DNA from 3 places in the Paenibacillus sp. BK720 genome. Region 1 is predicted to be linked to each of the others. Evidence: riboswitches for the same ligand, from Rfam matches in the RefSeq annotation. Region 1 holds a riboswitch; each other region holds the start of a gene.
The links. Region 1 has a riboswitch for cyclic di-GMP ahead of FHT67_RS09010 (methyl-accepting chemotaxis protein). Riboswitches for the same ligand answer to the same signal wherever they lie in the genome.
Positions count from the first base shown of each region.

Region 2: linked by a shared signal. The riboswitch ahead of FHT67_RS19760 (RHS repeat-associated core domain-containing protein) and the one ahead of FHT67_RS09010 (methyl-accepting chemotaxis protein) in region 1 are both predicted to bind cyclic di-GMP.
Region 3: linked by a shared signal. The riboswitch ahead of FHT67_RS07970 (transglutaminase-like domain-containing protein) and the one ahead of FHT67_RS09010 (methyl-accepting chemotaxis protein) in region 1 are both predicted to bind cyclic di-GMP.

Region 1 covers NZ_JAASRQ010000002.1:476,486-487,019, forward strand. The annotation lists gene FHT67_RS08975 (FAD-binding protein) at 1-940, shown strand, start outside; gene FHT67_RS08980 (class I SAM-dependent methyltransferase) at 1,127-1,834, shown strand; gene FHT67_RS08985 (NUDIX hydrolase) at 1,849-2,331, shown strand; gene FHT67_RS08990 (aspartate aminotransferase family protein) at 2,687-4,039, shown strand; tRNA gene FHT67_RS08995 (tRNA-Pro) at 4,093-4,169, opposite strand; tRNA gene FHT67_RS09000 (tRNA-Thr) at 4,178-4,253, opposite strand; gene FHT67_RS09005 (YrzA family protein) at 4,332-4,544, opposite strand; cyclic di-GMP riboswitch class I at 4,719-4,806, shown strand; gene FHT67_RS09010 (methyl-accepting chemotaxis protein) at 4,899-6,677, shown strand; gene FHT67_RS09015 (DUF6886 family protein) at 6,743-7,267, opposite strand; gene FHT67_RS09020 (ABC transporter ATP-binding protein) at 7,441-8,394, shown strand; gene FHT67_RS09025 (ABC transporter permease) at 8,387-9,145, shown strand; gene FHT67_RS09030 (GntR family transcriptional regulator) at 9,190-9,585, shown strand; gene FHT67_RS09035 (ABC transporter ATP-binding protein) at 9,591-10,289, shown strand; gene FHT67_RS09040 (hypothetical protein) at 10,286-10,534, shown strand, end outside.
Region 2 covers NZ_JAASRQ010000005.1:170,524-181,057, forward strand. The annotation lists gene FHT67_RS19735 (SgrR family transcriptional regulator) at 1-1,608, shown strand, start outside; gene FHT67_RS19740 (hypothetical protein) at 1,664-2,122, opposite strand; gene FHT67_RS19745 (DUF5683 domain-containing protein) at 2,119-2,892, opposite strand; gene FHT67_RS19750 (hypothetical protein) at 2,897-3,688, opposite strand; gene FHT67_RS19755 (fibronectin type III domain-containing protein) at 3,964-5,613, shown strand; cyclic di-GMP riboswitch class I at 5,815-5,890, shown strand; gene FHT67_RS19760 (RHS repeat-associated core domain-containing protein) at 5,983-10,534, shown strand, end outside.
Region 3 covers NZ_JAASRQ010000002.1:218,022-228,555, forward strand. The annotation lists gene FHT67_RS07945 (glutamine--tRNA ligase/YqeY domain fusion protein) at 57-1,733, shown strand; gene FHT67_RS07950 (DUF2332 family protein) at 1,866-2,888, shown strand; gene FHT67_RS07955 (hypothetical protein) at 3,096-3,449, shown strand; gene FHT67_RS29675 (hypothetical protein) at 3,782-3,925, shown strand; gene FHT67_RS07960 (hypothetical protein) at 3,944-4,372, shown strand; gene FHT67_RS07965 (glycosyl hydrolase family 28 protein) at 4,477-5,913, shown strand; gene FHT67_RS07970 (transglutaminase-like domain-containing protein) at 6,045-6,857, opposite strand; cyclic di-GMP riboswitch class I at 6,872-6,962, opposite strand; gene FHT67_RS07975 (class D sortase) at 7,033-7,722, opposite strand; gene FHT67_RS07980 (collagen binding domain-containing protein) at 7,903-10,534, shown strand, end outside.

The DNA.
Region 1 (10,534 bases):
GGGCGCTATTGCAACGGCAACCCATGGCTCCGGAGACCGGAACGGCAATCTGGCAACGGCTGTTTATGCCCTCGAAATCGTAAAAGCCGACGGAACAATCGCCGTGTTTACCCGGGATGACGAGGACGGAAAGTTTAATGGAGCCGTTGTTGGTTTAGGAGCTTTAGGCGTCGTAACCGCCATTACGCTGGACATTCAGCCTTCCTTTGAGATTAGTCAATACATTTATGATCTTCTCCCGCTGGCACAGCTCGAGAATAATTTTGACGCCATTTACTCCAGCGCTTATAGCGTCAGCCTGTTTACGGACTGGAAGGGCTCATCTATTAATCAGGTTTGGCAAAAAAAATTGGTTCAAGAGGGTTCGGCTGGGGAGGCGCAAGCGGAATTCTACGGGGCCAGCCTCGCGGAAGCCAAACGCCATCCCGTACCGGACCAAACCGCCGAAAATTGCAGCGAGCAATTCGGCGTGCCGGGCCCATGGCATGAACGTCTGCCGCATTTCCGCATGGATTTCACGCCAAGTGCCGGCGAAGAGCTGCAAACGGAATATTTTGTGGCCCGTGAGCATGCCTATGAAGCCATTTGCGCAATTCGCGAGCTTGGCGAGCAGATCGCCCCGCTGTTGTTTATTTCCGAAATTCGCACCATTGCTGCCGATCAGCTGTGGTTAAGTCCAAGCTATCGGAAGGATTCCGTTGGCTTCCACTTTACCTGGAAACCGAATTGGGAAGCCGTCAAGCAGGTGCTGCCGCTCATCGAAGCCAAGCTGGAAAAGTTTAACGCGCAGCCGCATTGGGGCAAAGTGTTTACAATGCCGGCGGAGCGAGTCCAAGCCCTGTTCGGGAAGCTCCCGGAATTCCGCCAGCTGATGCTGGAGTGCGACCCGGACGGGAAGTTCCGGAACGATTTTGTGAATGAGTATGTCATGACGAAGTAATCGATTCTTATTTATATAAGCCGGGTTCCTAATAGGGAGCTCGGTTTTTTATTTAACTGGAAATGGGTTGTTACCCGCACGACTAACAGCGTTCAAATGAGAGAAGCGTAAGTGAGAAATGAGTTGCTTTTGATGGAAAATATAAGGAGAATGGAGAGGTTGGCAGATAGAGGAGGCGAGGTCGAATTGGATTCGAGATTTCTCCAGGCAAGAACGGAAGAAATAAAGTACCACGAGAAGTTTTATGCCGAACATGAGTTGTTCGCCCCCGGAACCTGGATCGCTAAGCCGGTGCAAGCCATTATGGATACTTACGTTTTGCTGGAGCCTCATGGGATGCGCGTATTGGATCTTGGCTGCGGTGTTGGGCGAAATGCCATTCCGATTGCGCAAGCAATCAAAGCCTATAGCGGAAAGGTGACGGCCGTAGATCTCCTTCCTTCCGCAGTCGCGATATTGCAGGATAACGCGGAAAAATACGAAGTAAAAGATAACCTGGAGGCGATTGCCGCGGATATCGAGTATTTCCAGATCCCATCGCAATTTTATGACTATATCATTGCATGCTCTTCCCTAGAGCATGTATCCTCCGTAGACGCATTCCGAACCGTCATTGGCCGGATGATAGAAGGGACAAGGCCCCGCGGCATTCATGCCATCTTAATGAGTACGCAGACGGAAGAGCTGGATTATAATACCGGCGTAGTGTCGGAAGGATTAATAGAATTAAACCTGTCGACAGACGATGCTTTTTTTCTCTTGAGAGAATGTTATAACGGCTGGGAGATTGTGCTAGAGCGAGTGATCCCCCAGGCCGTTCAAGAAGTGAAATACGGGAAGTCTATCGAATACCGGGGAAATTGGCTGACATTTATCGTTCGCCGTACAAGCTGAGGGAGGGAAAGAATATGGCGATGCCTACTCATATTGTGGCCGTCGGAGGAATGGTGGAGAACGATCAAGGCGATATCCTGCTCGTGAAAACACAGCATGACGGATGGGTATTTCCCGGCGGGCAGGTGGAGGTCGGGGAGAATTTGACCGATGCGCTTATGCGCGAAATTCAGGAAGAGAGCGGGATCACATGCGTTGTCTCGCAATTGATCGGCGTATACTCCAATACTTGCACGTATAAATGGCATGACGGGGTAACGGATGTGCCTACCAAGCTGATGCTGGATTTTGCATGCCGCCAAGCAGGCGGTTCCTTGCGAACTTCCGAAGAAACCTCGGAGGTATGCTGGGTTCGGAAGGAGAAGGCGCTCGACCTGATCCAGTCCCCGGCGATACGGACGAGGTATCAAGCTTACTTGGATTTTGACGGTACGGTCAATTATATGGATTACGTTACAAAGCCGGACTTCAATATCAAACTGGAAAGGAAAATCTAGGCTGTAACAAGATGCAAAGGAGACGGCATCGCATGGAGCGACGGCAAACTCCTCATGGGGCGGAAATGCGGCTGCGCGCTCGTATGGTTTCGGTGCTTAAGGATGTGCCGCATCGTTAAGCGCCGCGAAAGTCCTGAGAGAATCGGACGGAGGAACAAACAACCGGAGCAGCTAGAGTCCGCTCCGGTTGTTTGTGACGTTCAGATTGAAAAAAGCCCCGTACTTCGTGACACTCTGTCTAATGTAAACGGTAATATTCGCCTCTATACTAGACATAGATGTAAGAGAAGGACTGCGCAAAAGATAATGGTTACGGCATGGTACGGTTAGGTAAAGGGAGAGGAGTGCGCAAGCGATGTCCATCAACCGGGATGAAGCGGATCTGATTGCAAAGGACCGTCAATATGTGTGGCATGCCATGGCGCCTTATAATGAGCAGGCACCTCCGATGGTCGTTAAGGAAGGACAAGGCTCGTGGATAACGGATAGCCGGGGCAACCGGTATTTGGACGGGATGTCCGGTCTCTGGTGCGTGAATGTGGGGTACGGGCGGGAGGAACTGGCCCGTGCGGCTTATGAACAGCTCAAAACCTTGTCCTACTATCCGTTAACGCAAAGCCACGAGCCGGCGATCCGCCTGGCCGAAAAGCTGAATGAATGGCTGGAGGATGACTATGTCATCTTCTATTCCAACAGCGGGTCCGACGCGAACGAAGTCGCGTTTAAGATGGCAAGGCAATATCATGAGCAATCCGGCGCCCCTGGCCGCTACAAGTTTATTTCCCGTTACCGGGCGTACCATGGCAATTCGATGGGCGCATTAGCGGCAACCGGGCAAGCTCAGCGCAAATACTTGTATGAGCCGCTTGCGGGAGGCTTCCTTCATGTCCGCCCGCCGGACAGCTACCGGCGTCCGGATGGCATGTCGGTCGAGCAGTTTAATCTGCAATGCGCGCAAGCGATCGAAGAGACGATCGTATGGGAAGGGCAGGAGACGATAGCGGCTGTTATTATGGAACCCGCGATCACAGGCGGAGGAGTCCTTGTGCCCGAGCCCATTTATCTCGAGAAGGTCAGGGATATCTGCACGAGGTACGGCGTACTGCTCATTATCGACGAAGTGATTTGCGGCTTTGGCCGTTCGGGCCGTAAATTCGGGCATATGAATTACGGCATTAAGCCGGACATCGTTACGATGGCGAAAGGACTGACCAGCGGTTATCTGCCTTTGTCGGCAACGGCGGTTCGCAAAGATATTTACGACGCCTTCAAGGGCAAGGACATGTACAGCCATTTCCGTCATCTGAATACGTTTGGCGGCGCGCCGGCAGCTTGTGCCCTTGCGCTGGCGAATCTCGGGATATTGGAGCGGGAACAGCTGGTGGAACGGTCGGCCGCGCTTGGCGAACGGCTTATCGAGGGATTAACCGGCTTGAAAGAGCATCCGATAGTCGGAGACATCCGGAGCTTTGGCTTTCTAATGGGCATCGAGCTGGTTAGCGATAAACAAACGAAGGAGCCTTATCCGCTGTCGGGCGTTGTCCGGATCATGGCGGAGTGCAAGGCGAAAGGTCTCCTAATAGGCAAAAACGGCGATACCGTCGCAGGCTACAATAATGTGCTAACGATCAGTCCGCCGTTGTCATCCACGGATGAGGATATTGCTTTTCTCGTTCAAACGCTAAAGGATGTATTCGAATGTATATAATAGAAGAAAAACAAAAAAAGCCTGATCTCTATCAAGCTTACGCGTTTGCTCTATGGTCGGGACGACACGATTTGAACATGCGACCCCCTGGTCCCAAACCAGGTGCTCTACCAAGCTGAGCTACGTCCCGGAAAAGAATGGTGCCGGCGATAGGAGTCGAACCCACGACCTACTGATTACAAGTCAGTTGCTCTACCAACTGAGCTACACCGGCATATGGTTTGTGTCGGGCACAAAACGTATTATGCCACAGCCCGTGCGAATTATGCAAGACTTTTTTCGAGAAAGTTTTCTAGAGCTTTTTGGCCTTGAAATGAACAACGGCGCTGTACAGCATTTTACCTGTAAGGGCATTAAAGGCAGCTTGATGCTGAACCTGGTGAACCTGCAGCAGAAGCGCTTTATTGTTCTCGATTTGCCGCTCGATCTTCAGCTCCAGCGTGCGCAGATCGCTAGCCTCAAAGAACTCTACTTTATCGTCAATCAAATCCAACCGGAATTCCATCGTCGACTCCTCCTGTCTCTATTTTTATTATTTGAATCTATTATAGCGTTTTTGGGCAGCGAATCAAAGACGGATGAGACTAAAGTCGGAGTGTTGGGAATTGACCCAATTTTTGTTTACAAATAGGTATATATATCCTAAACTAGTCCTTGTGTGTCGAAAATAGCGTAATTCAACTGAAAAAGGCAAACTTGCCGAAAGGCAAGGACGCAAAGTTATGGGCCTAATGCTGCATAGAAGCGATGGCTGCCAGACCGCCGGACGCAGGACATAGTGCCTTAAACAGCTATCCGCCTGTCCTAGGCCGGATAGCTTATTTTCTTTTTTCAGTGACAGCGAGGAGAGACGAGAAGAATGAAGGAATGGGTTAAAAAGGCATTGCAATGGCTAGGCGCAAGAAAGCAGCTTGTGGAGGGAAGAAGAAAAATCGGTGTGCGGCTGCTTATGCTGACCAGCATCATCACTTTATTTAACGTAGGGGCAGGCGCGTTCATCTATACGCAAAATCTGTCGGTATCCCATGCCGTCAAGAATGCGAATACGCTTACGAGCGCGCAGCGCGAATACGAAGGGATCTCTAATTCGCTGCTGCAAACGCTTCTGATGATGATCAATTCGATCGAAAACAACAATGACAGCCAGAATGCGGAAGTAGTCGATCCGAAAGAACGTTTGGCCGATATGCCGGGTCAGATCGAGCATTTGAAGAAGACCTTCGAGAAGCTGGACAAGATGTTCCCGGCCGCGGAGGAGCAGCAAACGTACATTGGCCAGGCGAACATCTACGAGATTGCCTACAATGACTTGAAGAGCTCGAATGTCACCCAGTTCGAAAATGTGACAGCCGAAATGAAATCGGCGCTTGTGCTTAGGCTCGTTAATATTTACTTGAACGAGCTGGAGTTCGCCAACCAGAACGTCAACGCCCGGATTACCGTTGACGCTGCGCATACGGATAAGGTTCTGTCCGATAGCGTGGATACGGCGAATATAATCATCCTGATTAACGTACTGATCCTGGCGGTGATTCCGTTTCTGTTCACGGTTGGGCTCATCCGAAGCATCCGATCCGGTCTTCAAGGGATTATGGGACGCATTCAAGCCTATCGGCATAATGACTTTACTTATAACCAGGCGTTCGAACGCAAGGACGAATTCGGCGATATCGACCGCTCGCTTGCGGCCATGGGCGATAATTTGAAAGCAACCATCAAAGCGACGCTAAGCGTAAGCCAGACCGTTCTCCAGATGTCGAACCAGATGGGCGATATGATCTCCCGCAACCGTACGGCATCCGAGCAGGTGAAAGGGCAGATCGATCTGGGAACAACCGTCCTGCTCTCCCAATACGACGATGCGACTTCGATCTCGGCCGTAACGGAGCAGATCTCGGCAAGCTCGCAGCAAATTGCGGCGTCGAGCGATTATATCAATAAAGACATGCAGCAAATGAGAGACGATTCCCATACCGGCTCGGTAGACATGGAAGGCGTTGTCCAAATGGTGAACCAGACGGTTGAGCAATTCAACCAGGTGACGGAAGCTTTTAACCGCATTACCGAACGCTACAGCAATGTATCGAAGTTTCTGGAGAGCATCCAGGATGTCAATACGCAGACGAACCTGCTGTCTCTTAATGCATCGATCGAATCCGCCCGGGCCGGCGAACATGGACGGGGCTTCGCGGTTGTAGCCGAGGAGATCCGCAAGCTGTCGGGTCAGACCGACCAGATTTCGAAAAATATTTCGAAGGAAATGCACCTGATTCAAGAGGATGTGGCGGCAAGCAGCAAGAGCATGGGTGCTTTCGCCGAAGTAATCTTCTCCACCAAGCAAGCCTCGACCGCCGCGAGCGACATGTTCAAAGGACTGGAAAAGCAGAGCCATACGTTGTCCGAGCAAGTCAGCGAGATCTCGACGGCCATCAATGAAATTACAACCGGCATCACGCATATCGTGACCGCCGTGGACAAGCTCCTGCTCACCTCCTCCGAGGTGAATGGCAAAATGGAACAGATGGGTCATCTGTCCGTTGAGCAGAACAATATTTCGGATGATTTGCAAGGGATGGCGCAAAATCTGCAGCAATCCTCGTATGAGCTGAAAGAAAAAGCGGCAATTTTTAAAGTTTAATGCCAATCTTGCAGGTACAAGACAAAGGCTGTTCTCCTTGCGGGGAGGACAGCCTTTGAGTCGTTTTACGGTCTAGTATCAGCTTGCGCGTTCCGGAACCGGTGAATTCCGAAGTCACGGAGGGAGGAGTGCAGAATCGCTTCTTTAAGCGGATGAAGATTTGGAGTGAAGCGGATCTCGATGCCAAGTCCCGCTAACCGCTCAATAAGATCGGAAAGCGGTTCCACGGCAAGGGGAACCAAGGTTTCCTTGGATACGTAGTATCCGGCGTATTCGTCGAACAGCTCGAAGGACTCGGGTGGCAGCTCGTACCGGTACAAGGTTGTCTGCTTGATCCGTTCGTGCCAGCCGGTCTCCACGGTAATCACAATGTTGGCAGCCGTAGTGCCGAAAAACCTCCGTTCATCCTCTGAAGTTAATCCTGCCGATCTCGTATAGACGATTCGAGGGCAATCCCTCGGGAAGAAAAAGGTGAACTGATGCTCCTCGTCAATCGCCCAGACAACGGGCGGCATATCGGTCCGGTTGGCTTTTACCCTCGGAACAAAGACGTCAATAGCCCTTTCCTCGCTGAAATGAAACAGCCTCATCCTCATAGCCTCCTATCGAAGCGGTCGTCAGTGCTTATCTATTCTAGGGCAGTCCTTTCGGGCAAACAACTATTTTTCGTAAAAAAATGGATATTTTTGATTCAGCCTCTTTACATCACTAATGATCTAGTGTACTATTCAACTATAACACTAATACAAAAGGGAGAGGCGCTATGACAACGGCAAAAATAACGAATCCGTCGATCGTGCTTCAATTGGACGGTTTGACGAAGAAGATCGGCAGCAAAGCGATTGTGAACGGATTATCCTTTGATATCGCGCAGGGAGAGGTTGTTGGACTGCTTGGTCCAAACGGCGCAGGCAAAACAACCACGATGCGGATGATTGTTGGTTTAATCGGAATGTCGGAAGGGGACGTCCGGATTTGCGGGCAAAGCGTACGGACGAACTTCGAGAAGGCCATCAGGCATGTCGGAGGAATTATCGAGAACCCCGAGTTCTACCCGTACATGACGGGCTACGATAATTTGAAGCAATACCAGCGGATGACGGAGGGCGTAACCGACGCGCGGATTGAGGAGGTTACGAAGCTGGTTGGCATGCAGGAAGCGCTCGGCAAAAAAGTAAAGGCCTATTCGCTTGGCATGCGCCAGCGTCTCGGTATCGCGCAAGCGCTGCTCCATGAGCCAAAGCTGCTTATTCTGGATGAGCCGACTAACGGCCTGGATCCGGCGGGTATCAAGGAGATGCGCGAATATTTGAAGCGGATAGCGGAATCCGAAGGCATCGCGATTCTGGTCTCCAGCCATTTGCTCAGCGAGATCGAGCTGATGTGCAGCCGGGTTATCGTAATTCAGGAAGGCAAGTTTGTTACCGCCCGCTCCATCGGAGAGACGGAATCGCCGAAGCAGAAGGTGCTCACCATTTCCATGCAGGTCGGAAATGCCGGGCAGGCGCAGGAAGCGATCAGCCACGTCGACGGGGTTGAGGTGACGCAAACGGATTCCTTCACGAACCGGATTACCGTCAAGCTGCTGCATGATCAGATTCCCGGTCTTGTCGCGAAGCTTGCGGCGGAAGGCGTTGCAATCTACCGGATTGAGGAAGTACGGGCAACCTTGGAAGAAGAGTTTATGAAGCTGACGGGAGGTAACCGCATTGCGTAACTTTACGGGATTATTAATAAACGAATGGCTGAAGCTCAGCAAGAAGAAGTCGTTTTTCGTCGCCTATGCCATTCTTGCCGTTGTTTTTGCGATTTTAGCCTTTGCTTTCTACAAATTGTCGCCGGACGGCCTGAACTCAACGGTTGATTTCGCAACGGGCACGATTATGCTTCAAGCCGCAGGGCAGCTGGTTCCGGTTCTTGCCGTTCTCGCGGCGGCAGGCAGCGTGACGCAGGAATACCGTTACGGCACCATTAAGTTTCTCCTGATCCGGGCGCAGAGCCGTCACAAGATTTTGGCCTCCAAGTATATCATCTCCGTGCTTTACGCGTTAACGTTAGTCGTAACCGCGGCCGTGTTTGCCGTCGTTGCCGGTTATATCGTTTACGGCGGCGGGGCAGGGGAATCGACTTGGACGGATTTTCTTAGCAATGCAGCAAGTCTGGCCGTTTACTCCATTGTGTTCGTAACGCTGACCTTTATGATCGGAATCCTGACGAAATCAAACGGTGCGGCAATCGGCATCGGCATTTTCTCCATGATGGTCGGCAGTCTTCTGGTTATGCTGCTGTCCCGTTACACGATTACGAAGTATTTGCTGTTCGCCAATACGGACCTGTCGGTCTACCGCAGCGACGCAGTGCCGGTTGAGGGGATGACGCTCGCCTTTTCCATTGTTATACTGCTTGTATATATGGCGCTGTTCCTATCCGTCAGCTTCGCCGTTTTCAAGAAGCGCGACATCGCTTAAGCGAGGCGTTTGGGGCCGACAGATGGAAAGGAGAATCTTGACCCGTGACAATTGTATTTGACAACAATATGCCGATTTATATTCAGATTATGAACTATGTGAAGAAGCAGATTATTACCGGCAGATTAAATCCCGGTGACAAAATCGAATCGGTACGGGACATGGCCCTTGAGCTGCAGATCAACCCGAATACGATTCAACGTACGTTCCAGGAGCTGGAGCGGGAAGGCATTGTAGAGACAAGACGAGGACTTGGCCGATTTGTGACGAGTAGGGAGTCGACGATTATGCAAATCAAGAAAGAAATGGCGGGCGAGCTGCTCGAACGGTTTGTGCAAGGAATGAAGGAGCTTGGCTTCGAGAAGGACGATATTGTGGCCATCGTAAAGGATGCCGTAAAAGACGGCAAAGCGGAAAGCCGTACGGACAGGAGTGAATAAGAGACGTGGAATCGATCTTGGAGCTATCGGGAGTAACGAAAACGTATGGAGCCAAGCGTGCGCTGGACAATGTTTCTTTCAAAATCCAGCCCGGCAGGATCATTGGCTTGCTTGGCAGCAACGGAAGCGGTAAAAGCACGTTGATGAAAATCGCCGCCGGCCTTATGCCGCCATCCTCGGGCCAATTGCTCGTATGCGGGGAAACAAGCGGTCAGCGGACCAAAGCTTTGACTTCTTTTATGCCGGATAAGCCGCTGACGGAATCCTGGATGCGGGTCAAGGACGCGCTTGGCTTTTATCGGGATTTCTACCCGGACTTTGACCCAGCAAAAGCCGATGAAATGCTGCAATTCATGAAATTGCAGCCCGCGGACAGGATCAGCACGTTGTCCAAAGGGATGAACGAGCGGCTGCAGCTGACCTTGGCTTTGTCCCGCAACGCCAAGCTGTATTTGCTCGACGAACCGATTGGCGGCGTGGATCCGGTCGCCCGCGAGAAGATATTGGATGCGATCGTTAAATATTATAACGAAGACAGCTGCTTGATGATATCCACGCACCTGGTACGGGATATCGAACGGATTTTCGACGAGGTTATTCTGATCAAGAACGGAAGCATTGTCCTTCACGAGGAAGTGGAGACGATCCGGTTCTCGCAAGGCAAAAGCGTGGATGAGCTGTTTAAAGAGGTGTTCGCGGAATGATGAATTTGCTTAAGCTGGTCAAATACGATTGGAAACGGAACGCTGGCTTTTTGCTGATCGTCGGAGCCTTGTTCGTCATAACCGGAGGTGCGCTTACGGTGTACGGCGAGGTTAAGAACCTGGAGTCGGATCTGATTTACGTGCTGACGTTTCTGCTTTATTTGGCCGTAACGATTTCGCTCTGCGTAACGGTCTGCAGGACGTTCGAACGCAATCTCAGGTATTTTAACCGCCGGCTTCTTCCG
Region 2 (10,534 bases), on a different contig from region 1:
GGACGGGGCCGAGGCAACCGCTCGCAAATTACATTCCGGGAAGACCGGGAGAAGCTGCTGCTCGATCTGTCGAAGCGGTATGCGGAGGATGGCGAATACAACAAGGCATTCCATCTTCTGCAGACCTTCGGGGAAGGGACGGCCGCGAACGAGAAGTTTATGGAGTGGATGAGCGGAAACTTCGGCTTTCGCAGGCAGCCGGGGAAGGAAGCGGACGTACTGCGTCTCCCGATCTTCAAGACCATTATGACGCTTGATCCGGCCGATTTCGTCTATTCCTTGTGCTCGCATATGATTCAGCAAATTTTCGACCGGCTTGTCCTCCTTGATGAAGCGACCGGACAGATCAAGCCCGGAATCGCGCATTATTGGGAGCATAACGAAGACGCTACCGTATGGACCTTCCATCTGCGGAAAGGTATTCACTTTCACGGAGGGCGCGAGCTGACGGCGGAAGATGTTGTATTTACGGCAGAGCGCCTGAAGAACGGAGGCAAACGCAACAGCTGGATTATGCGTTCTCTTGAGCGCGTGGAAGCCGTATCGGAGCGGATTGTAAGGTTTCATCTGACGCGTCCCAACTGGCTGTTTCTGAAATACGCGTCCTCGAATGTAATGGCGATTCTGCCGGCCAATCTGCTGGGACTAACCGAAGAGCAGTTCTGGAAGCTGCCTTCCGGTACCGGGCCGTTTCAGATAGAGGAGTGGAAGGACGGCAAGCTGCTGCTTGGAGCCAACCCGCATTATTACCAGTCTCGTCCCCACCTGGACCAGGTGGAGATCGTTCACGTGCCGCAGGAAGAAGCGAGAAAAGCCGGAATGACCAGCTGGCAGCAATTGATCTGCGATCCGACGCTGCGGGATGTAACGGTGGAGAACGGCTGGATTCAGATTGAATCCAAGAGCTTATGCACCAGTCTGCTTAGCTGGAATATGGAGAAGGCCGGTCCGCAGCGTTCGGAGGCGTTCCGCCGTATCGTGAACCGGCTGATTGACCGCCATGCGATGATCCGGGAATTAACCGGGTACAGGGATTTTCCTGCAAGAGGATTTTTCCCCGAGCTTGCGACCGCTCATGAACCGGATACGGATCGTTTGGAGCCGGAGGAAGCGGGCAGGCTGCTGCTTGAAGCCGGGTATAACGGGGAGCCGATGACCTTGTGCGCCCATCCGGGTCATGCCGAGGATGTGAACTGGATTGCGGATCGCTGCCGCCGTGCCGGTATTTCCGTCCTGGTGCGCATTGAAGCGCCTTATACGATTCATCATGTCTTGGATGAGATTGATCTGCTGTTCCATGCGCTTGTATTTCCGGAGGAGGACGTAAGCCTCATTGAGGGCTGCGAGCAGGAAGGGAGCTTTCTGAAGGAGCTGATGAGCCCCGAGCTGTCGCGCTGGACGATGGAAAGCTTCGATCGGGCGCTGGCAAGCGAAGACCCGAATAGCCGCAAAGCGATTTACGCGGGGATTGAGGAGAGGCTTAAAGGCGAGGCACAGGTGCATTTCGTCCTTCATATGAAATTTCATACCGATTATCATCCTTCGTTAAAAGGAGTCCGGATCAACTCGCTTGGCTGGATCGATTTTAAGGATATTTTCCGTACCTGACTCTTGCATTCGTAACGGTCTGCCTCCGGCGGGCTGTTTTTTTTGCGCCCGGGAACTATTCGGGCGAGGCCTGGGCAAGGCCAACCGTTAAGGCCCGGTTCGTCCACATCACTTGTTGAACCTCATCGGCTTGCCAGGCCTGGCATTGCACAATGACGGTAACCTCGGATTTAAACTTATTGTGCCTTTTGTGCTTATTCACGAAAATCGCATTGATTCCGAAGCCGAGACAAAAGCCGGTAAAAGCAAAGATCAGCCCCCATATAATAGGTCCCCATGTCCAAATAAATCCCAGACTGGTGCCGATGACGGACATAGCCGTAGCGCAAGCCAAGCCAATCTCGACTCCCGTGGAAAGGGAGCTCGCTTTGTTCGGCTTATCGGATTGAAAGATCTTGGATTCCTTATCCATGCATACGACTAGCAGCCGTTCCTTGGATACCCCTATGCTTTCTAGTTTCGTCAGAGCATGCTCAAGCTCGATGGAATGCATGAAGGTGCCGATAATAATCATCCGTTATCACCTGACTTGCCAAAGATTCGTACAGCGGAGGAGCGGTAACGCTCAGCCAGGTACTGGCGCTGCCCCAAGCTGAAAAGCAGATTATGCTCTTTAGCTATCAAAAAGGCATGATACATGGAACCGCCTATAACAGAAGGCATAAACAACAGCCAATGGGCGCTCAAAACGGCGATAGATTCCGTTAGTCTTCCACTCAGGAGATGGATTAACGATTCATGCGCATGAGACAAAACGACATACAGCCACCACCAGAATATCGCATAGAAAGCGAGGCCGATCCGGTGATTGTACAGCTGGCCCATGCCGGGAAACAACAGCGAAATGACGGCTGCGGCTAACGGGCTTTTAGGCTGGATATACTGCACCTCGGATGTAAACAGCGTCATATTGGGGAGAGGTTCATTCTCCAGCCGCGCGATCCGGTAGAGCTTGTTCTGATAGACCGCGGAGCAGTAGCAGTCCCACATCGCGACGAAATAAATAATGATATAACCGATTACAAATCGGGGCTCGAGGATCGCTTTTGCCTCGGCAAAATTCCCGCAAAGCGTATAGACGATCGCCTGGTTGACATGGCCAAGCGTGTTGAATATCACTTCCGATAACGAGAGGAAGGTTCCCCTTAAATACTGGTTCAGCAAAAAATGCCCGAAGCCGGGGAATGCAGCCGACCACCACCAGACCATGTAGGGATTGCGGGAATGGATAGACGTTATGCCAAACGGGCTTAGTTTGGCGACGGGCCTCCGTGAGGGGTTCATCGAATCAGCTCTCCCTTCGCGATAGCACAGCAGATTTTTCGGCTATAATTCGGTGTATTCCGGCAAGCAGCTGAAGAATGACGATTTGCAGCAAGAGCAGGAGAAGCACCAGCCAAACGCCGGACGTATATAAAATATCCCTATGGTTGAGCCACCAGTAAACGCAGCCCATGATAACGAACAAAATCGCCTTCCAGATCCAGCCGCCCCGCAAGGAAACTAGACAGGCGAACAAGAGGGAATCGGCATGCACGATTAGAGTAGCGAATGCCAGATTGTCCCGGGCAGGGTCTTCAAACCATCCGGGTCTAAATCCAAGCTGGTAAAAGATCAGCAAATAGCCGGACATGATTGTTCCTTGCAGAGATACGTTAATGATATAAAGCATCACCAGCCGGAGCAGGTAGGGATGGTCCGGCTGGCATAGCTTTTGCCAGAGCCATTTCCCCATTGAGGGGAGCAAGATCAATCCGATTCCCGTATAGATGAGTTTCCACCAATGATGCTCGAAAACCCCTAAATAGATAAAGGACTGTTCAATTGCCATAAAGCCCGCTGCAATAAGGAGGATCCACCGGAAGCGAATCCGGTAGACCGCAATTAGCGTGCAGGTAGACGGGACGATAAAGCCGTTGGATACGATAGCGCCCATCGCACTGTCATAAAACGAATTGCGGAGTATCCCGGGCTTATAGCTATAGCTGTTAAGAAGTACAAAGATGACCAGCTCCAGAATGTAGACAGCGCCGGCAATACAGATATAGAAGGGGAGAATCTTTAAGTTTTTTGTTCTCAACCAGGAGAGCGCAATAAATATTAAACTCGCGATAACAAGGAGCAAGTACGGGATAAACGATGGAATAAAATCATCTCCAGGTCGGCAGGATGTTGGGACTGGAATTATTCTTCCAATTTTGCTCTAATTTATGCCAGCCATTGGTATTTTCTTTGCCGCCAAAGACGGAATGAAAGCAATCACATCAAACCTTCAACTGTACGGAACACTCCCTTAATTAATCATCAATAAAATAGGGCTTGTACCACATTTTACCTATATGGGAGAGTGAATTCATGTACACGTCACCAATGAAACGCATGGTGAAAACAGCTTTAGCCGGAACGATGGCGGCTGCCATGCTCGCAGCCCCGTTCCTGTATTCGCAGTCGGCTTTTGCCGCGGTCGGCACGCCTAACTATGAGGTGAAGCTGACCCTCGATCCGGCTCTTGTTCTGGATTCGAGCCACAACCTGGTCAGCGCGGTACGGAGCGAGTTCGACACAGGCAGCTCGTACAAATCTTACAGGGTACAGTACATGGATACGGCAACGCAAAGCATGCAAGGACAGGGCTGGAGCGAGCGGATTCGCAAACGGGATGACCAGAGCAATCATGAGATTCAATACAAGAAACGATACGACGTGGTAAACGGCGATATTAACGCCGCTTTGACGCAAGCGGCAAGCGAGGGGCTTGATTCGTCTTCCGGTTTTGACTTCCAAGTGGATTGGGGCTACTCCAAGCAAACGCTCAGCATCGATTACGAGAAGGACGTGACGATCTCCGGTTATAGCGGCAGCGGACTGAAAATGCCAAACGAAGCAACATCGCGTACCGTATCGGTATCCAGCGAACCAAGCAAGTTTACCAATTGGACAAGCACGGGCTGGGGAACAACGCAGCTCAATAACGCTGTTGTATACGGACCGGTTGATTTCAAGCGTTATGAGGGTACGTTTGACGATCTCGATCTGGACATCGAGGTGTGGACGGTAATGAATGAAGCGAAGACGGGCAACGAGTATTGGGTGGAAGCATCTTTCAAGACGGACAGCTACAGCGAAGCAAGCTCGACCCGCACGGCTTTGATTAATGAGCTGAACAGCAAAGGCTGGCTGATCCCGCAGGACCTGCTCCGCACAAGCCAAATTATCGAACGTTATGCCCCGGCTCCGGCGGTACCGGACACAACGGCTCCTACGGCGCCAACGAACGCAACGGCAACGGCTGCTTCCAGCAACCAGATTAATCTGAGCTGGACGGCTTCCACGGACAATGTTGGCGTGACGGGCTATAATGTTTACCGGGGCGGCGTGCTGGCCGGTTCTTCGGCCGGTACCTCCTACAGCGACACGGGCTTGACGGCATCCACAAGCTATTCTTATACGGTCAAGGCGAAGGATGCGGCAGGCAACGAGTCGGCAGCAAGCAGCACAGTAAGCGCGACAACGCTGGCGGCTGGCAGCGGCGGCACGACAGGCGGCACTTACAATGTGAACGGCAGCACGGGAACTTATATCGAAGCGGAAAACTATACGGCGAAGAACGGTACGTTTCTTAACGCAGCCTGCCCGGTATGCTCGAACGGCTACGATATGGAGACGCCTAACGGTTCCGGCGACGGCAACACGAACTACATTGCTTATACGATTAATGTAACGAATGGCGGCTCCTTCTACGTTCATTTGCTCAGCAGCGGCGTCGACAGCAGCTCGGACAGCTTTACGGTTGCGATTGACAGTGCTTCCGGCTCGCAAGTAACAACGACTTCGAATAGCACCTGGGCTTGGAAAAAATCCAGTTCCATGTCGATCGCAAACGGCACGCACACGCTGTACATTAAAGGAAGAGAAGACGGCGCGAAGGTAGACAAGATCTACCTGTCGAAGTCGAGCACATCCCCAACCGGACTTGGCGGAACGGCTGCCGTGCCGGTGAGTTAATAGCTGTTGGCAAGAGCGGACACCTCATGGTGATCCGCTCTTTTTTTGCGTCAATCTTTGATCTCTTAGTCGCAGGACCAAGATTCTATTAATCTAGTAGTTCCGTACGACTATTTTCCTGAAAATGAATTTACAACCATGCACAATTTACTATATTATACAGAACATAATCCAAGATTATCATATCTTGCATATTTCTATGAACCGAAAAGGCAAACCAGCCGCGAGGCTGGGACGCAAAGTCATGGGTCCCCCGTAGGATCGCCAGACCGCCGAAATCGCCCGTGTCTTTCATGCTCATGGCCGGACGCCTATTTTGGCGTTGCGGCTTTTTTCGTGTCGACAACAAGACGGGGAGAGAAGAGAGAAATGAAGGTTCGGGCAATATCGATTGTATTGATTGTGTCCTTGCTGCTGGGGATTGCTCCGGCAACCGTATGGGGCGAAGCAGTGAAAGTGACAGGACAGTTTGTGGCGGACATGATCCCCTCAGGCAGCACGAATGAGGCTGCAGAGGCTTGGACGGATGGGCCAAACAAGACGGAGAATCCGCGGTATTATTCCTTTAATAACGAGCAGGTATTACAAGCTATGACGGATCTTGGGCCGGACCGCACCGGATCGGGCGGCTCCAGCCTGAAGATGAATGATACGAAAGCAATGTTTGATGAACAAGCAGGGCAAGTTACTCTTACCTGGACGGACAGCTTGAAGAGCTGGATAGACTCGCAGGATGGCGATCCGCAAAGTCCTCCAGCCGGCTATGAGGTCACGGTAACGGTAGAGGACTTGGCAACGAAGAAGAGCTATACGCTCGCCGGCGGCAAGAAGGATACAAGCGGCGAGAACAGCATCGTATGGAATGGAAAGGATGCGGATGGCAATCTGCTTCCGGACGGCGTTTATTATTGGACGCTTAAGGCAGATACGGTGCCGACAATCATCTTTAAGCTGCCTCCGGCCGAAGAAGGCGGCGAGCCTGTCCTGAAGCCCGCGAAGGCGCCGGCCTACGCGATGGAGAAGCAGATGATCCGCCTGGACCGCAATGGCCCGGAGATTACCGCCATTCATCCGCTTGGCGGCCAGAAGGTTGCGGTAGAGGTAAGAGATGCGGTAAGCGGCGTGAAGAAGCTTTCGGTTACGGGGGCTGCGCAGCTGACGAAGGAGTGGGCTGGCGATGAGCTCCCTCTTGGAACGGCGGTGCCGATTACGGCAGGAAGCGGCGAGACGATTTATATTAAAGTTGAGGATGCAGCGGGCAATGTAACCGAGGATGAGCTGCCGCTGTATCCTATCGTCACGGGCACGGGTGCTGCGGACAGCATTCCCTATGCCGAATCTCAGGTGGCCGGACAGAATGTCAGAATCAACCTGGCATCGGGCAACGGCTTGCAGAGCTTTGACGGGTTCACGCAGGAGCGTCCGGGTACGGATCTTAATTTCTATCTGACCTATAACCATCAGAACCGGATCAAGGGAAAGCTGGGCTATGGCTGGAGCTTCAGTCTGGATTCCCGGCTGACCAAATGGCCGGACAAAGGCAATATCACATGGACAGGCTTCGACGGGACCGTCTATTGGTTCGAGCCTGCCGGAGATAACAAGTACGTCACGTATGCCAACGGACAGAAGCAGCATTTTCCAAGCTTAACGTTTGATCCGGATTCCAGCTCCGCGGACAAGGACGCCTACATTATGGAATGGCCGGACCAGCTGCGCTACCGCTTCCATAACGATGGACGATTCTGGCTGATCCAGGACCGCTATACGACGGAGATGTCCTTCGAATGGGAAGAGGTATCGACGGCTTACGGCAGCGATTACCGGATCAAGAAAGTATTCGATATCGAGAAAAAGGACGTCGTGACCTTCAACTACGAGAAGGGCAAAGATACGCTGAGCTCGACGATTATCGCCGACATTGACGGTCTGGGCAATGAGATTAACAGCGAGAAGCGCAAGTTCTACTTCATGTACAATACAGCCGGCGAATTCGTTGGTTATCGCGCGCCTTCCCAGACGATTACGCGTTTCGTCTACGATGACCTGCACCGCGTTGTCAAAGTGATCGATAACGGCAATAACGTACGCGAGGAAGAAGGGGCAACGAAGGAATCGGTTACAACCGCATGGAAATACGGCACGCAGAACCGAGTCGAGCGCATCGGCATGACCCGCAGCCAGGATCAGGCGGAGGAATTCCTCGGGGCATCGTATGGGGCGAATGAAGCAACCGTGCAGCAGCCATCCGGCAGCTACAAGCTGAGCTGGGACCGGTATCTCCATCCGACTCAGATGGTCGAGACGGTGAAGACGGCAGATGGAGACAGACAAGCGACTACGTCGTATGCCTACAGCGGCAACAATCTGATCCGCGTGACCGATCCGATGAACCGCGTAACGCGTTACCGGTACAATGACGCGGATATGGTGGTGGCGCAGCAAAGCCCTTCAGGCCGCATTGTGAATTACTCCTACGATGAGGATCTGGATCCGACAGGCGAGACCGGGCCTAACGGCCACCGGATTGTGATCAGCTATCAGAAGGATAACCGGAAAATATTGACCCGTACCACAACGCAGGCTGCCGTTGATCCGGCTGGCGTTAATGACGAGGCCAGCATCAGCACCGTTGAAACGTATAATGCCAAGGGTGAACTGGTTAAGAGAACGGACGGCAACGGCAATGTTTTTAACTATACTTATGATGACAATGGATTCGTAACAAGCGACGGTACAACAACCTCCTATGTGAATGACCGGAACGGCAATCATACTTCTATTATTATGGATGCAGAAACGACTGATGAAGCTGTAACGACCCAGACGTTTAATGCGGTAGGCTGGCTGATGCATAGCGAGTCGCCGGAAGGTCTGTCAGAGGATTTCGAATACGATCCATGGGGACGGATAACCAAGCACGTACAGCATGATCTTGGCGATTCATCCAAGATACTCACTACCACCTACCGCTATGACGACGGCGGCAACCTTATTGAACAATCGGACGGCTTAACGTCTACAGCCTACACCTATGATGGAATGGGCAGACAGCTGACGTCGAAGATGACGGCACTTGATGGAACGGAAGGGACCATTACCGAATCCTATGTGTATGACAGCCGGGGATTGCAGATCAAGCATACGGATTCCCGCGGCGAAGCAACCGAAACGGCGTATAACGTTGCCGGAGATCCGGTGCGTACGGTTGTATCGCCGGGCAATGAGACGACAACAATCGAATATGATGCAGCAGGACGGATGTCCGCGGTAGTTGCGGCAGACGGAGGAAGAACGGAATACAAGTATGACAGCTGGGACCAGGTTGTTGAAGAGAAGCAGCTTATTCAGACGCTGTTCCCCGGCAATATGTCGGCTGCTCGCTCCAGCTCTTCGAGCATACAGGAGGCCGTAACGACCTACCGGTACGATTCGGCTGGACGCCAGATCGAGCGGAAGGACCCGAACGGATCATGGACACGAACCGTATATGACGGGAACGGTCAAACCGCAGAAGTAACGGCAGGCGGACCCGTTCCCGAGTGGAACGGGACAATGCTTGCGGCAGGACTGTCGGACAGCCTGTATCCAGGGCATGAGGTGCTTCAGACAAGACAGTATGCCTTTGATAAGCTTGGCAGAATCGTGAGTAAGACAGACAGCAACGGCAATAAGACCGAGTATCGTTACGCGGGCCGGACCGTGAAGACAAGTACTCCTGCGCTTGATGAGAACGGTAAGGCAGTTAGTTACGAACGTACCGATGTATACGATACGAATGGACAGGTTGTACGATCCGTCTCCGAGGCCGGCGACGTTACAACAAGCCGGTATGACGCTTTTGGCAATATAGTTGAGTCCGTTAATGAAGAAGGGCAGAAGATTGTCTCCACCATCGACGTCTATGGCCGTGTATCCACACGCACGGAAGCAGTTGATGCGGAGTCGGGCAGCGTTCAGAAATTTACGTTCAAGACCGACGCCTGGGGGAATGTCACAGAAGAGCGCCGCCAGCTGAATGGCAGCGAGTGGGCAACAACTGTATACAGTTATACACCGGAAGGGGATTTGCTCAAGGATACCTCGCCGGAGGGGCTTGTTACTACGTACAGCTATGATGAACACGGGCGTATGAAAGAAAGCGTTGAACAGAACAAGGCCGGTGGTTCGGTAGAAAACCGGACAACATCCTATACGTACGATGCAATGGGCAGACAGACGAAGACGGTACAGCCGGACGGCAGCGAGACGCAGACGGTCTATAATACAGCCGGTCAAGCGGTTCTGTCGATCGATGGTCTGAACAATATTGAAGAGAGCCGGTATGATGCAGGAGGCCGCCTTGTTACATCCATTGCTTATAAAGCAGGAACGACGGCTCTTAATGAAGCGAATATTTCGGCAGTCAGCCAGTATGTGTATGATGGGGCCGGCAATGTCGTATTGGAAAAGGATCCTAATGGCAATCTGATTCGTTCTGTCTATGACAAGAATGGCATGCTGAACAAAGAGATTCACTACGATGGCGGGTCGATGACCGGAGATTCGATCGAGAATACGTTCAGCTACGATCCTCGGGGCTTAATGATCGCCTCCATCGACGGCAATGGGCATCAGACAACTTATGCTTATGATGCAGAGGGTCAGCAGCTGCTGGAGAAGGATGCGGTCGGCCAGTGGACGCGGTCAGAATACAGTCCTGCCGGTTACGTAACGGCTGAACGCCGTCCGCTTGGTCGGGATACGGAGTGGAAGTACGACTACCGCGGCAACCTGCTGGAGGAGAAGGATTCGCTTGGGCGCACGCAGCGCTTCAAGCTCGATCTGGATGGCCGAACGGAGACCGAATACAATCGTCTCGGCGAAGCGACCAAATATGATTACGATAATGAAGGACGCTTAACCGCAGAGCAATCGCCTA
Region 3 (10,534 bases), 260 kb from region 1:
ACGTCTTGGGGGTGGAGTTTTTTTTGTTTCGCAATACCTAGTAGGAGGAACTCGAAATGGAGAATTCAAAGGAACATTTAGCGGAGCACCATATGTTTAGACTTATTAGCGAGGAGCTTGAACGGAAGCCGTTCAGCAGGGAAATGTGCACGAGATTTCCTCCCGAGCCTAACGGCTATCTCCATATCGGGAGTGCCTACGCGATTCTTACGAACGCTATGATCGCGCAAAATTTCGGCGGCACCTTTCATCTGCGGTTCGACGACACCAATCCGCTAAAGGAAGATATCGAATACGTAAACGCGATAATCGAGGATATCAAGTGGCTTGGCGTTGACCCGAAACAACATATTTATTACGGCTCCGATTATGCGGAAATAATCTACAATGCCGCTATTACCCTAATCAAGAAAGGCAAAGCATTCGTATGCGATCTGACGCCTGACGAGTTAACGGAATACCGCGGAACTTTAACGGAGCCGGGAAGAAACAGTCCGTACCGGGAACGCTCGGTGGAGGAAAACCTGGAGCTTTTCACAAGGATGAAAAACGGAGCCTTTCCGGCCGGTTCCAAAGTATTGCGCGCGAAAATAGACATGGCATCGCCCAATATCAATCTGCGTGATCCGGTTCTTTACCGTATGATTTACGCCGAGCATTATCGGACCAAACGCGACTGGTGCATCTATCCGATGTACGATTTTGCGCATCCGATTCAAGACGCCATTGAAGGAATTACCTACTCGCTCTGCTCGATTGAATTCAAGGATCATCGGCCTTTGTACGAATGGGTCCTGAATGAACTGGAGATTGCCGAACCTCCGCGGCAAAGAGAGTTTGGCCGATTGAGCTTAACCGGCGTTGTCACGAGCAAGCGGTTTTTAAGACAGCTGGTGGAAGGCGGCTTCGTGGACGGATGGGATGATCCCAGACTGCCTACCCTTCGCGGCTTAAGACGCAGGGGGTATACGCCGGAGAGCATCCAAGATTTTATTGAAGAAATCGGGAGCATCCGAAATCAAAGCATCGTGGACATTTCACTCTTGGATCATTTCGTTCGGCAGGACCTTAAGGAGAAAGCGGCAAGCGTGATGGCGGTTATGGAGCCGTTAAAGGTCACCATCACGAATTATCCGGAAGATTCGGAGGAAATGCTGCTGATCGAAAATAACGGCGAGAACGAAGCGCTTGGAAAAAGAGAGGTTCCATTCTCCAGAACCGTATATATCGAGCGGGAAGACTTCATGGAGGAGCCGCCCAAAGACTATCACCGGCTTCGTCCGGGAGGAGAAGTAAGGCTGAAGGGAGCTTATTTTATCCGATGCGATGAGGTTATGAAGGATCCTATTTCCGGTGAAGTCACAGAACTGAGATGCACGTACGACCCGCTTACGAAGAGCGGTTCAGGCTTTACCGGGCGCAAGGTGAAAGGGACGATTCATTGGGTCTCCGCGGCGCATTGCATCCAGGCGGATGTTAACCTGTACGATAAATTGCTTCTGGACGGGGAGCTGCCACGGGATGATGAGGATTGGACATTCAAAATAAATCCCGATTCCTTGGTTCGGAAACAGGTTCTCATTGAAGCGCATGTTAAGCATGCCGGTCCCGAGCGAAAATTCCAGTTTCTGCGACATGGGTATTTCTCTGTTGACACGAAACCCCGTAAGGATGATCATTTGGTGTTTAACCGGGTTGTACCGCTTAAGGATAGCTGGAAAAAACCGAACTAACAACGGGAAGGAGGCCAATCGAAATTGGCTTCCTTTTATTGTTGATAAACAATATCTATCCGCGGGATAAAAAGGTTAAAGCATGATGGTTGAGCCGCTCATGGTATCATACCCCTATCTGGAAAGAAGGTGGTGTGCTCTATGGAACAATTGTCCGAACGGTTTAGACGGTTTGCCGATATGGAATGCAGGCATTCCAGTCGATTATATGAACATCTGGCAAGGAATGCGGCTGAAGATCCGGAGCTTCTTAAGCTTGCTGCCCATTCGCGGCCCGGGCAGCCTGTACCGAATCTTTTTCTGGGGGCGGTTCATTATTTGCTCTTGAAGGGCATTCGGCATGAACTCGCTTATTATTATGACAGCATTGTGCAAGATCCTAAGGATTTGGCCGGGGTATTTGCTCCATTCAAGCAGTTTTGCAAGCAATATGAGGCTGAGATAGTCGATCTCCTGGAAACCAGGCTCGTACAGACCAATGAAATGCGGCGCTGCGCCTACTTATATCCTGCTTTCTGCTATATCTATCAGTTAACAGGTAAGCCGCTATCCCTAGTCGAGATTGGAACGAGCGCCGGCTTGCAGCTCCTGTGGGACAAATATAGGTATTCGTATTCTTCCCAAACGGTGGAGTATGGTAATGAGCATGCTGCCCTGAAAATTATATCTGAACTAGGAGGGAATCCTTTTTTATATGTCCAAAGTCCGCCGGTGGCTGACAGAGTTGGAATTGATCTGCATATCAACGACCTTAAGGATCCGGATCATTACCTTTGGCTGAAAGCGTTGATCTGGCCGGAGCATAAGGAACGGAGAGCTTATTTCGAAGCGGCTGCGGCATGTTTGGAGCATTACCCCGTTCATCTAATCGAAGGCGATGGGGTTGAGCTTCTCCCCGACATTATCCCGACACTAGCAAACGATTCGACCTTATGCATTTTTCACACTCATGTGGCCAACCAATTTCCTGCCGCAACAAAAACCAAACTTATCCAGTTCATTCAGGTACTAGGCCAGCAAAGAGATGTTTTCCATCTCTATAACAATATGTGGGACATGGACCTCCATCTCGACTTTTATGGGAATGGCGAAGAAAAGAAGCTTACACTTGCCGAAACAGACGGCCATGGCAGATGGTTTAAGTGGGAGGGATGAATTTCACCGGCGAATTTTTCCGTTGTTACAGGCGCACGGCAAAGCTACCCCCAAAACCGGAGACAAAGACGAATACTATAATACGTTCGATTATTGTAGAATCATCGCTTGTTTTGTTCCCTATTAGTTCTAGAGGGCCATCTTAGAAGATGGTCCTTTTCATTTATGCGGAGGAGTATATATTAATAATAAGGAGGCTGTCCGAAGATGAAACATACGGCTGATCGAATACAGAGTTTTTATCAAAAACAGTACAAGCTCTGCTACATCCAATCCTTTAATCTGGTTCGCTGCGAGCATGAAGCGGGGATGTTGACGGATAATTTGATCATAACGCTTAGTTCGCTTCCGCTCGCCCAGGAAGCTCCCAAATTAATCATTACGTTTGAGGATGTCAAAGATCTGAAGATAGGCAGCTTCCAGGGAGCCTTCCGTTTGGATATCAACATTCAGGATATTTCATCCGACCAGCTTGAGAATATTAACTTCCGGGTAAAAGAACAAGAGTACGAAGCCTTTGCCTTTGTATGCAGATGCTTCGAATGGGTTAGAACCTATTAGCGGGATGGCGTTTGGCCAAATCAAAATGCTTAAGCGAAAGTCCAGAAGCACCGGCAGTATGGAATCCATACTGTCGGGTGCTTTTTTTATTGAAAACGAAACTATTCATCCGCCTCCGCCGTCTAACAACTAGAATTAAACCCTTATACTGGAATTTACGAACTTAGAGGTGATCGATTATTAAGCTGGAGAGAAGAACGATCGTCAAGCTTGCCGTTATTGTTGCAGCAGCCTTATGGATCATTAGCTTCCTGTCCCCGCAGTTAACGACCCGGAGGTATATGCTGACCAGCTTCCATCTTGGAAGCGTATTTTCGTCTAAAATTACCAATATGCATCGCTATGATCATCAATACGGCCATTTGTACGATGTGACTAACTTCAAAGACAGAGTTACCGGTGGCGGAATGAGCGTATTTTACTTGAAAAAATTTGGACCGTTCTGGATCGTTTCGAGCGTTGGAACGGGGCCTTGATGGAAGGAGGGGCTCGTCATGAACATCAGCCTAAAGAGCTGGAGGATACGGCTTATTGTTGCGCTATTTTTGGTACTAGCATTCTATATTGGTTTTTATGTCTGGATCCTGCAAAGCGTTAAACATACCGTAACCTCGATCTATATGGACGGGAAAAACGGAATAGCGTTAGACGATTCCTCTGTTTCGGATGCGGTTAAAAGCAAGTTTCTTCAGTTTGTGGATTTCCCGAATCAAAAGCCCGATGACAACGTCCAAGTTCAATTAAGCACGGGTCATGTCTTTCATACCTTTACCAGAGGGACGGTATGGATTCGGTACACGTACGAAGGCGTTGGTCGACATGACCATGCAGCCAGGTATGGGGTATCCAGAGTTCCAATCAAGATTAAAGCCAAGCTTGATCATGGTTCGTGGGTGATCGTCGATAAGGAGGAACAGCCCTAAGGCCAGGAGTAAGTTTTTACAAGGAATCTAGCGAAATTACGATTGCTGGGCGTAATGCCGGCTAAGTAGAATAAATGGAACAAACCGTTTAGGAGAGTGTTCCCTTGGCAAAGGCAGCCGCTAATTCATTATCCGTTTATCCGATTCCAAAAGCATTGCCCGTCAATCATGATTTTGATGTATTTATACGCATCCCGGGCGGGGAATGGACGGAAGTTGGAGTCCTGCTCGTTAAAGTCGACATGCATCATGTAAGAGAGGCTTCGCTTGCGAAATTCGATTGCAACGGTGAAGTCGAAGTGAAAGTCATTTGTAACCGTGAGCCCGTGAGGGATGCCGTTATCCGCCCGCTCTCCACCGGCATTCATGCCGAAATCATTGACGACCGAACCATGCAGTTCCGCTTATCCAAGCCGCAGAAGCTGTCGGTTGAAATAAACGGCGACCGGTTCCATAACCTTCATTTGTTTGCCAAAAAGCTCGCGGAGCAGCGTCCCGATTCGTCGGATCCCGGCGTTGCTTGCATTCATCCCGGCATTCATCGAATCGACGATTTGCAAGCAAAGCTGGCGGATGCCCGTTATCATACGTTATGTTTCGCGGCTGGTCTTCATCATATTGAGCAGGTCGTTGTTCACGTTCCATCGAACAAGAAGATTTACATCGAGGGAGGAGCTTATGTAGCGGGAGCTTTCGTCTGCGACAAGGTGGAAAATGTGCAAATCTCCGGCCACGGAATTATTTACTTGGCGGAGTTCGGCCGCTTCTCAGCGTTCCGTGGCGTCAGGATCATGTATTCGCGGAATATTTCGGTGTCCGGCATAACCGTTGTGGATCCGCCGCATTACAGCATTTATTTGGGACAGTCGCAGCAAATACGAATTGCCGACTTCGAGTCGTTCAGTACGCGAGGCTGGTCTGACGGCATCGATATGATGTCCTGCAGCGACGTTGAGATCGATCATGTCTTTATGCGAAATTCCGATGATTGCATTGCCATTTACGGGCACCGCTGGGGGTATTACGGCGATACGCGCAATATTACAGTGAAGAATTCAACCCTATGGGCAGACGTGGCTCACCCGACCAATATCGGTACCCACGGCGATTACGAAGCAGACGGCACGCAAATTGAGAATATTACTTTCGAGAATATCGATATTCTGGAGCATCATGAACCTCAGGATAATTACCGCGGCTGCCTGTCTATTAACGCCGGGGACAAAAATACGGTGCGCAACGTGACCTACCGCAATATCCGAATCGAACGGTTCGAGCTCGGCAGAATCATCGATATCCGGGTAGTGTGGAATCCGGATTACAATCCGGTCCCGGGCAGCCGGATCGAACAAATCACGTTCGACGGCATTTACTATACCGGCAGCGACAATGCTGTCTCAAGAATCAGCGGCTTTGACGATGATCGCTGCGTCGACGGAGTAACCGTCCATAATCTCTATATCAACGACCTCAAGGTCACTAATATCTCTACCGGCAATATCGAGTTAGGAAGCTATGTAAACAATCTCACTTTCAGTTAAGTTTTCCTTGTATTTAAGATGGTGGTGTTCCATCATTTCTTCCCATCGCCTTGCTCATGGATTCCGCAAAGGAGCAAAATCTAAAAATAGCGTTGCAGGGATAGCCCATGCAACGCTATTTTTTATGGTCACTAAAAGTATTTAGTTACAGTGTAATTCGCGGTATTTTTAAAAAGGCTGGGCTTTTGGCCGCCTTGGATGCGGGCGGCATCGTAGGTTGTGTCTATAATAACCCATTTTTTCAGATTGCTCAGGTACACTTCGTTCCAGGCATGTTCTACGTTCGGCTTGCTGCGTTCTCTGCCCATGACGAGTTTTGTCGGGATGCCAAGGCTTCTGGCCATGGCCGCAAAGGTCGCCGCGTAATCGTAGCAAATGCCTCCGGAAGCCTTGAACACGGTATCCAGGTTCGGAATATAGCCGGCTTTCACGGTCTTTGCTTTGTTATTATCGTAGACGAATTTTTTGGTGATGAAATTATAGATCGCTTGAACCTTTTGTTGATCCGTAGCAGCGGTTTTCGTCAACTCGGCCGCTTTCTTGACCGCCATGGTCTGGCTTGTCCAATTAATCAGCGGATTGGATAGCTTGAACACCTGCTTGTCGTCGGTCTGTTTCACCGCCAAGGTTTCCTGCTTAATAACTTTGTACTGCGTGGCATTCACAGCTTCGGCGATTAGTACCGAATAGCTGCCATTTCCAAGCTGCAGCGGATATTTAACGCCGTTAGTCAGAGGATAATCGTATTGGGTCTTGCCTTTGGCAATGCGGACAATCACTTTCGCGCCGTTTGCGGGCTTGTAATTAACGGTTATGTACCCTTGAGCGACGCCTTGTTTCCCGATAATCGCGGCGGTCGTGGAAGTGGCGGCGAACGTGCTGTTCACGGGCAGGCAGGAGGCAATCAGAGTTGCAAGCAGCAGGAAAAACATTCTTTTAAACATAAAAAAACTCTCCTTTCGGCGGCTGGCTGTCATCTCGGGCATGCGCGCGAGGAAGACCCTGTAGCTTTGCGTCTTTAGCTTTCGCTAAATTTGCCTTTGTCGGTGGAAAGCACCGGTTAATTTGGTTTGCTAGTTTTAATTTACTATAAGCTTGCCGGTTTTCATAGAAAAATCTTCAAGATTCGGCGTTCTGATTTTCGGCTAGAATTCCTTTCACAATGATCCTTTGGGTCGGTTTATAAAGAGGATGGCAGGTAATAAGCGTAATTTCGCTGTCTTTGCCGTTTCCTTCCAGCACCTCGACTTGCGTCGGTTTTACGTATTGCTTCGAATTTACGATATAAGTGAAAGTCTCGTCAGCCGTCTGCACCTGAATGCGGTCGCCAATCTCGATTTCGTCCAACCGGTTGAAATTTTTGCCGTACGTATGGCTGCGATGGCCCGCGATGGCGTAATTGCCGATCTGACCGGGCTTGCCGGTATGCAGGATGCTTGCTACGGATAAGGCTAGATGCGCCTGCGTCGCGTTGGTGATAATAGGCAGCTTCAAATTAATTTTGTCGATGATCAGCACGCCTTCGATCGATTTTTTGCCGATGCCTTTGGACTGAAGCCGCTGTTCCATATCATCCGCCGAGTTGGCGCCGGTTAAGGCCGGGCTGACGGAAGCGGGTGTTTGGTCCTGCTCATCGGCCGTCGTATTCTGCGCATCAATAGGTACCTGGTCTATTCTTTGCAAGTTGTCTTCCCATGCCTTAAGGATTTGACGCTGCTGATAAATCTCGTAACGGTCCTTAATGGTCGGGTAGAGAAAGATGAGAAGTCCTGCGAGAATGAGGAGAATGGGAGCAATTTTTTTAATCATTTTGTCGAATCCTACCTTTTTTATGGCTAAAAATGGATTAAATTGGTTGCGACGTTGTCGAATTCTAGTATAAACTGGATAAGTGCTTTCTGCCTAGTTGTTTTCTCTATTTTTTAGTAGAATAGCGCAAATGGCTGGGACGATAGACTATCATTCAAGAAAAGAGGTTGATGACGGAAAATGGTTTTTAAAAAAATAGCGGGATTAGCAATCGTCCTGCTGCTGCTTTCCCAGGTGGTAAGCGGGACCGGCTTTGTTTCTAAGGCGTATGCCTCGTCCATCGATGATGTGATCAACATCATTGACAGTGCGGAGCTAACCGTACTGGATGCCGGCAATAATCCCGTACCGCTTACGGAGCTGCTTGAGCAGGGGGCGAAAGTAAACCTAGCCTATAGCTGGTCACTGCCCAACGGCCACGGCTTTAAAGAAGGCGACACCTTTACGTTCGGAATTCCGGACGAGTTCTTGCTGTTCAATGACATCTCCGGCGAACTTATGCTGGACCCTGAGACAACAGTCGGAACGTTCGCGGCAACAGCTTCGACCCATCAAGTGGTAATGACGTTTAACGATTACATTACCGATCACGACGATGTAGGGGGCATCCTAAAATTCTCCTCGCAATTCGATAAGCAAAAAATTACGGGAAGCACAACGCATGCCATCACCATTCCGACCAAGGGCGGTACTACGGTGTTTACGCTGCGCTTCAAACCAACGGTTACGTCGACAATCGAGAAGAGCGGCGTGCCCGCAGGCTACAATCCGAAGTCGATTGACTGGACCGTAGACGTGAACAAGGCGCTTGACACCGTTAATAACGCTGTCATGACCGACCCTATTCCGGCCGGCTTGTCGATGGCGGACGCCTCGTCGGTTCAGGTTTACGATTTGAACGTTAATCTGGACGGATCGGTTGCTGTCGGCGGCGCGGTGGATCCAAGCCGTTATACGGCGGATATTACGGGCGGCGCTCTCAACGTGCATTTTGCCGACCCGGTCACATCGGCGTACCGCATCAAATTCACCACGAGCATCGATGATGCCAGCAAGGCTTCCTTCAGCAATACCGCCAAGTTCATGGGCGACAACAAGCCTGAAGTAACCTCTAACTCAACGGTGAACGTCAATTACGGCAAGCTGCTCGATAAGTCGTCGACGGGCTATGATTCCAATACCCAGACGATATCTTGGGCGATTAATTACAATTACAAGGAACAAGCCATTGATCAGACGGACGCGCTGCTTGCGGACACGTTTAATGATGTTCAGGAGCTTGTGCCAGGTTCCATTGCGGTATATCCGGTAACTTTCGATATCAACGGCAACGGAACGAAGGGGGCCGCTCTTCCGGGGTCGGATTACACGGTAACTCCGACCAATGATCCCGCCCAACACTTGAACGGTTTCAATCTCCAATTTAACAACGCGGTCACTTCCGCTTACAAAGTGGAGTATCAGACCCGTTCCATCGATCGCGTAGACGGATCGGGCGCCACGAATATCGTGAACAAGGTTACTGCGAATGGAGCAATGGCTTCCGCTAGCCGCGGCATCAAGCAGGTTATTTTGCAGAAGGGCACCGGCACGATCGATTACGCTGCGCAAACGGTATCCTGGCGTATTCGATTAAATGAAGACAGCAAAACAATGTCTAACGCCCAGTTGATCGACGAGTTTACAAAGGGCGGAATGCAGCTGGTACCGGGGAGCTTAAGCATAACGCCGGACAGCGGAACGGCGGCCGCCTATACGGTTACCGAAATAGCAAGCCCAACTCCTGCGGTTAATGACGGCTTCAAGATTCAGTTTACCGAAGCGATTCACGTGCCTTATACCATTACGTACACAACGAAATACAACAACGATTGGCTGAACTCGGATTGGATTACAACAAACGCCTCTTATCCCAACCACACCACGGTAGATTGGGATGAGAACGCAGCAGCATCTGCTGTCGGGGTAACGGCAACGTTTAATCCGAATAACGAAACAAAGGCCAATGGCTACAAAAAAGGGTCTTACAATGCGGCGACCAAAGAAATCACTTGGACGGTAGGCGTAAACTACAATCGCAAAACATTGGCAAACGCGATCGTGCAAGATCAATTGCTCGCCGGCCAGAAGCTGATTCCGGAATCGCTTCACGTGTATAATATGACGGTTCCGGCCAACGGAAATCCCGCTCAGGGCACTGAAGTCGATGCCGCGGAATACACCGTCAACTATACGGGCGATGTGGTGAAAGTAACCTTTAACCAACCTATCTCCGCGGGATATATTCTGGTGTTCTCCACAAGCCTGGCGGATGACCTCATCGATGCGTCGATAGGCAACACGGCCCAGCTGCTGGACGGGACAAAATCCGAATCCAAGGATTTGACGGCTTCCGTCAATATTCCTCAAGGCGGCGAGTACGTTAACAAGGACGGTCAGCAGAACGGCGGCAAGATCAGTTGGACGATCTATATTAACCGTGGGCAATCGACCGTAAACGACGCTCTTGTGACGGACGAGCCCACGGATAATCAGCTGCTCATTCCGGAGTCGTTTAATTTGTATCCGACGACGGTTGCCGCAAGCGGAACCGTTACGAAAGTGAACACGCCGCTAGTCAAAGGCACGGATTACACGCTTGCGATCGAGACTGATCCCGAAACGGGGAAACAGCTCTTCAAGCTGGCGTTCCTGCACCAAATTACGAGCGCTTACGTGCTGGAGTACCAGTCGCTGATCGTGGCGCAGAATGGCGATACGGTCTCTAACAAGGTCAGCTTCAGCGGCAACAACGTACAGACTGTCACAAAAG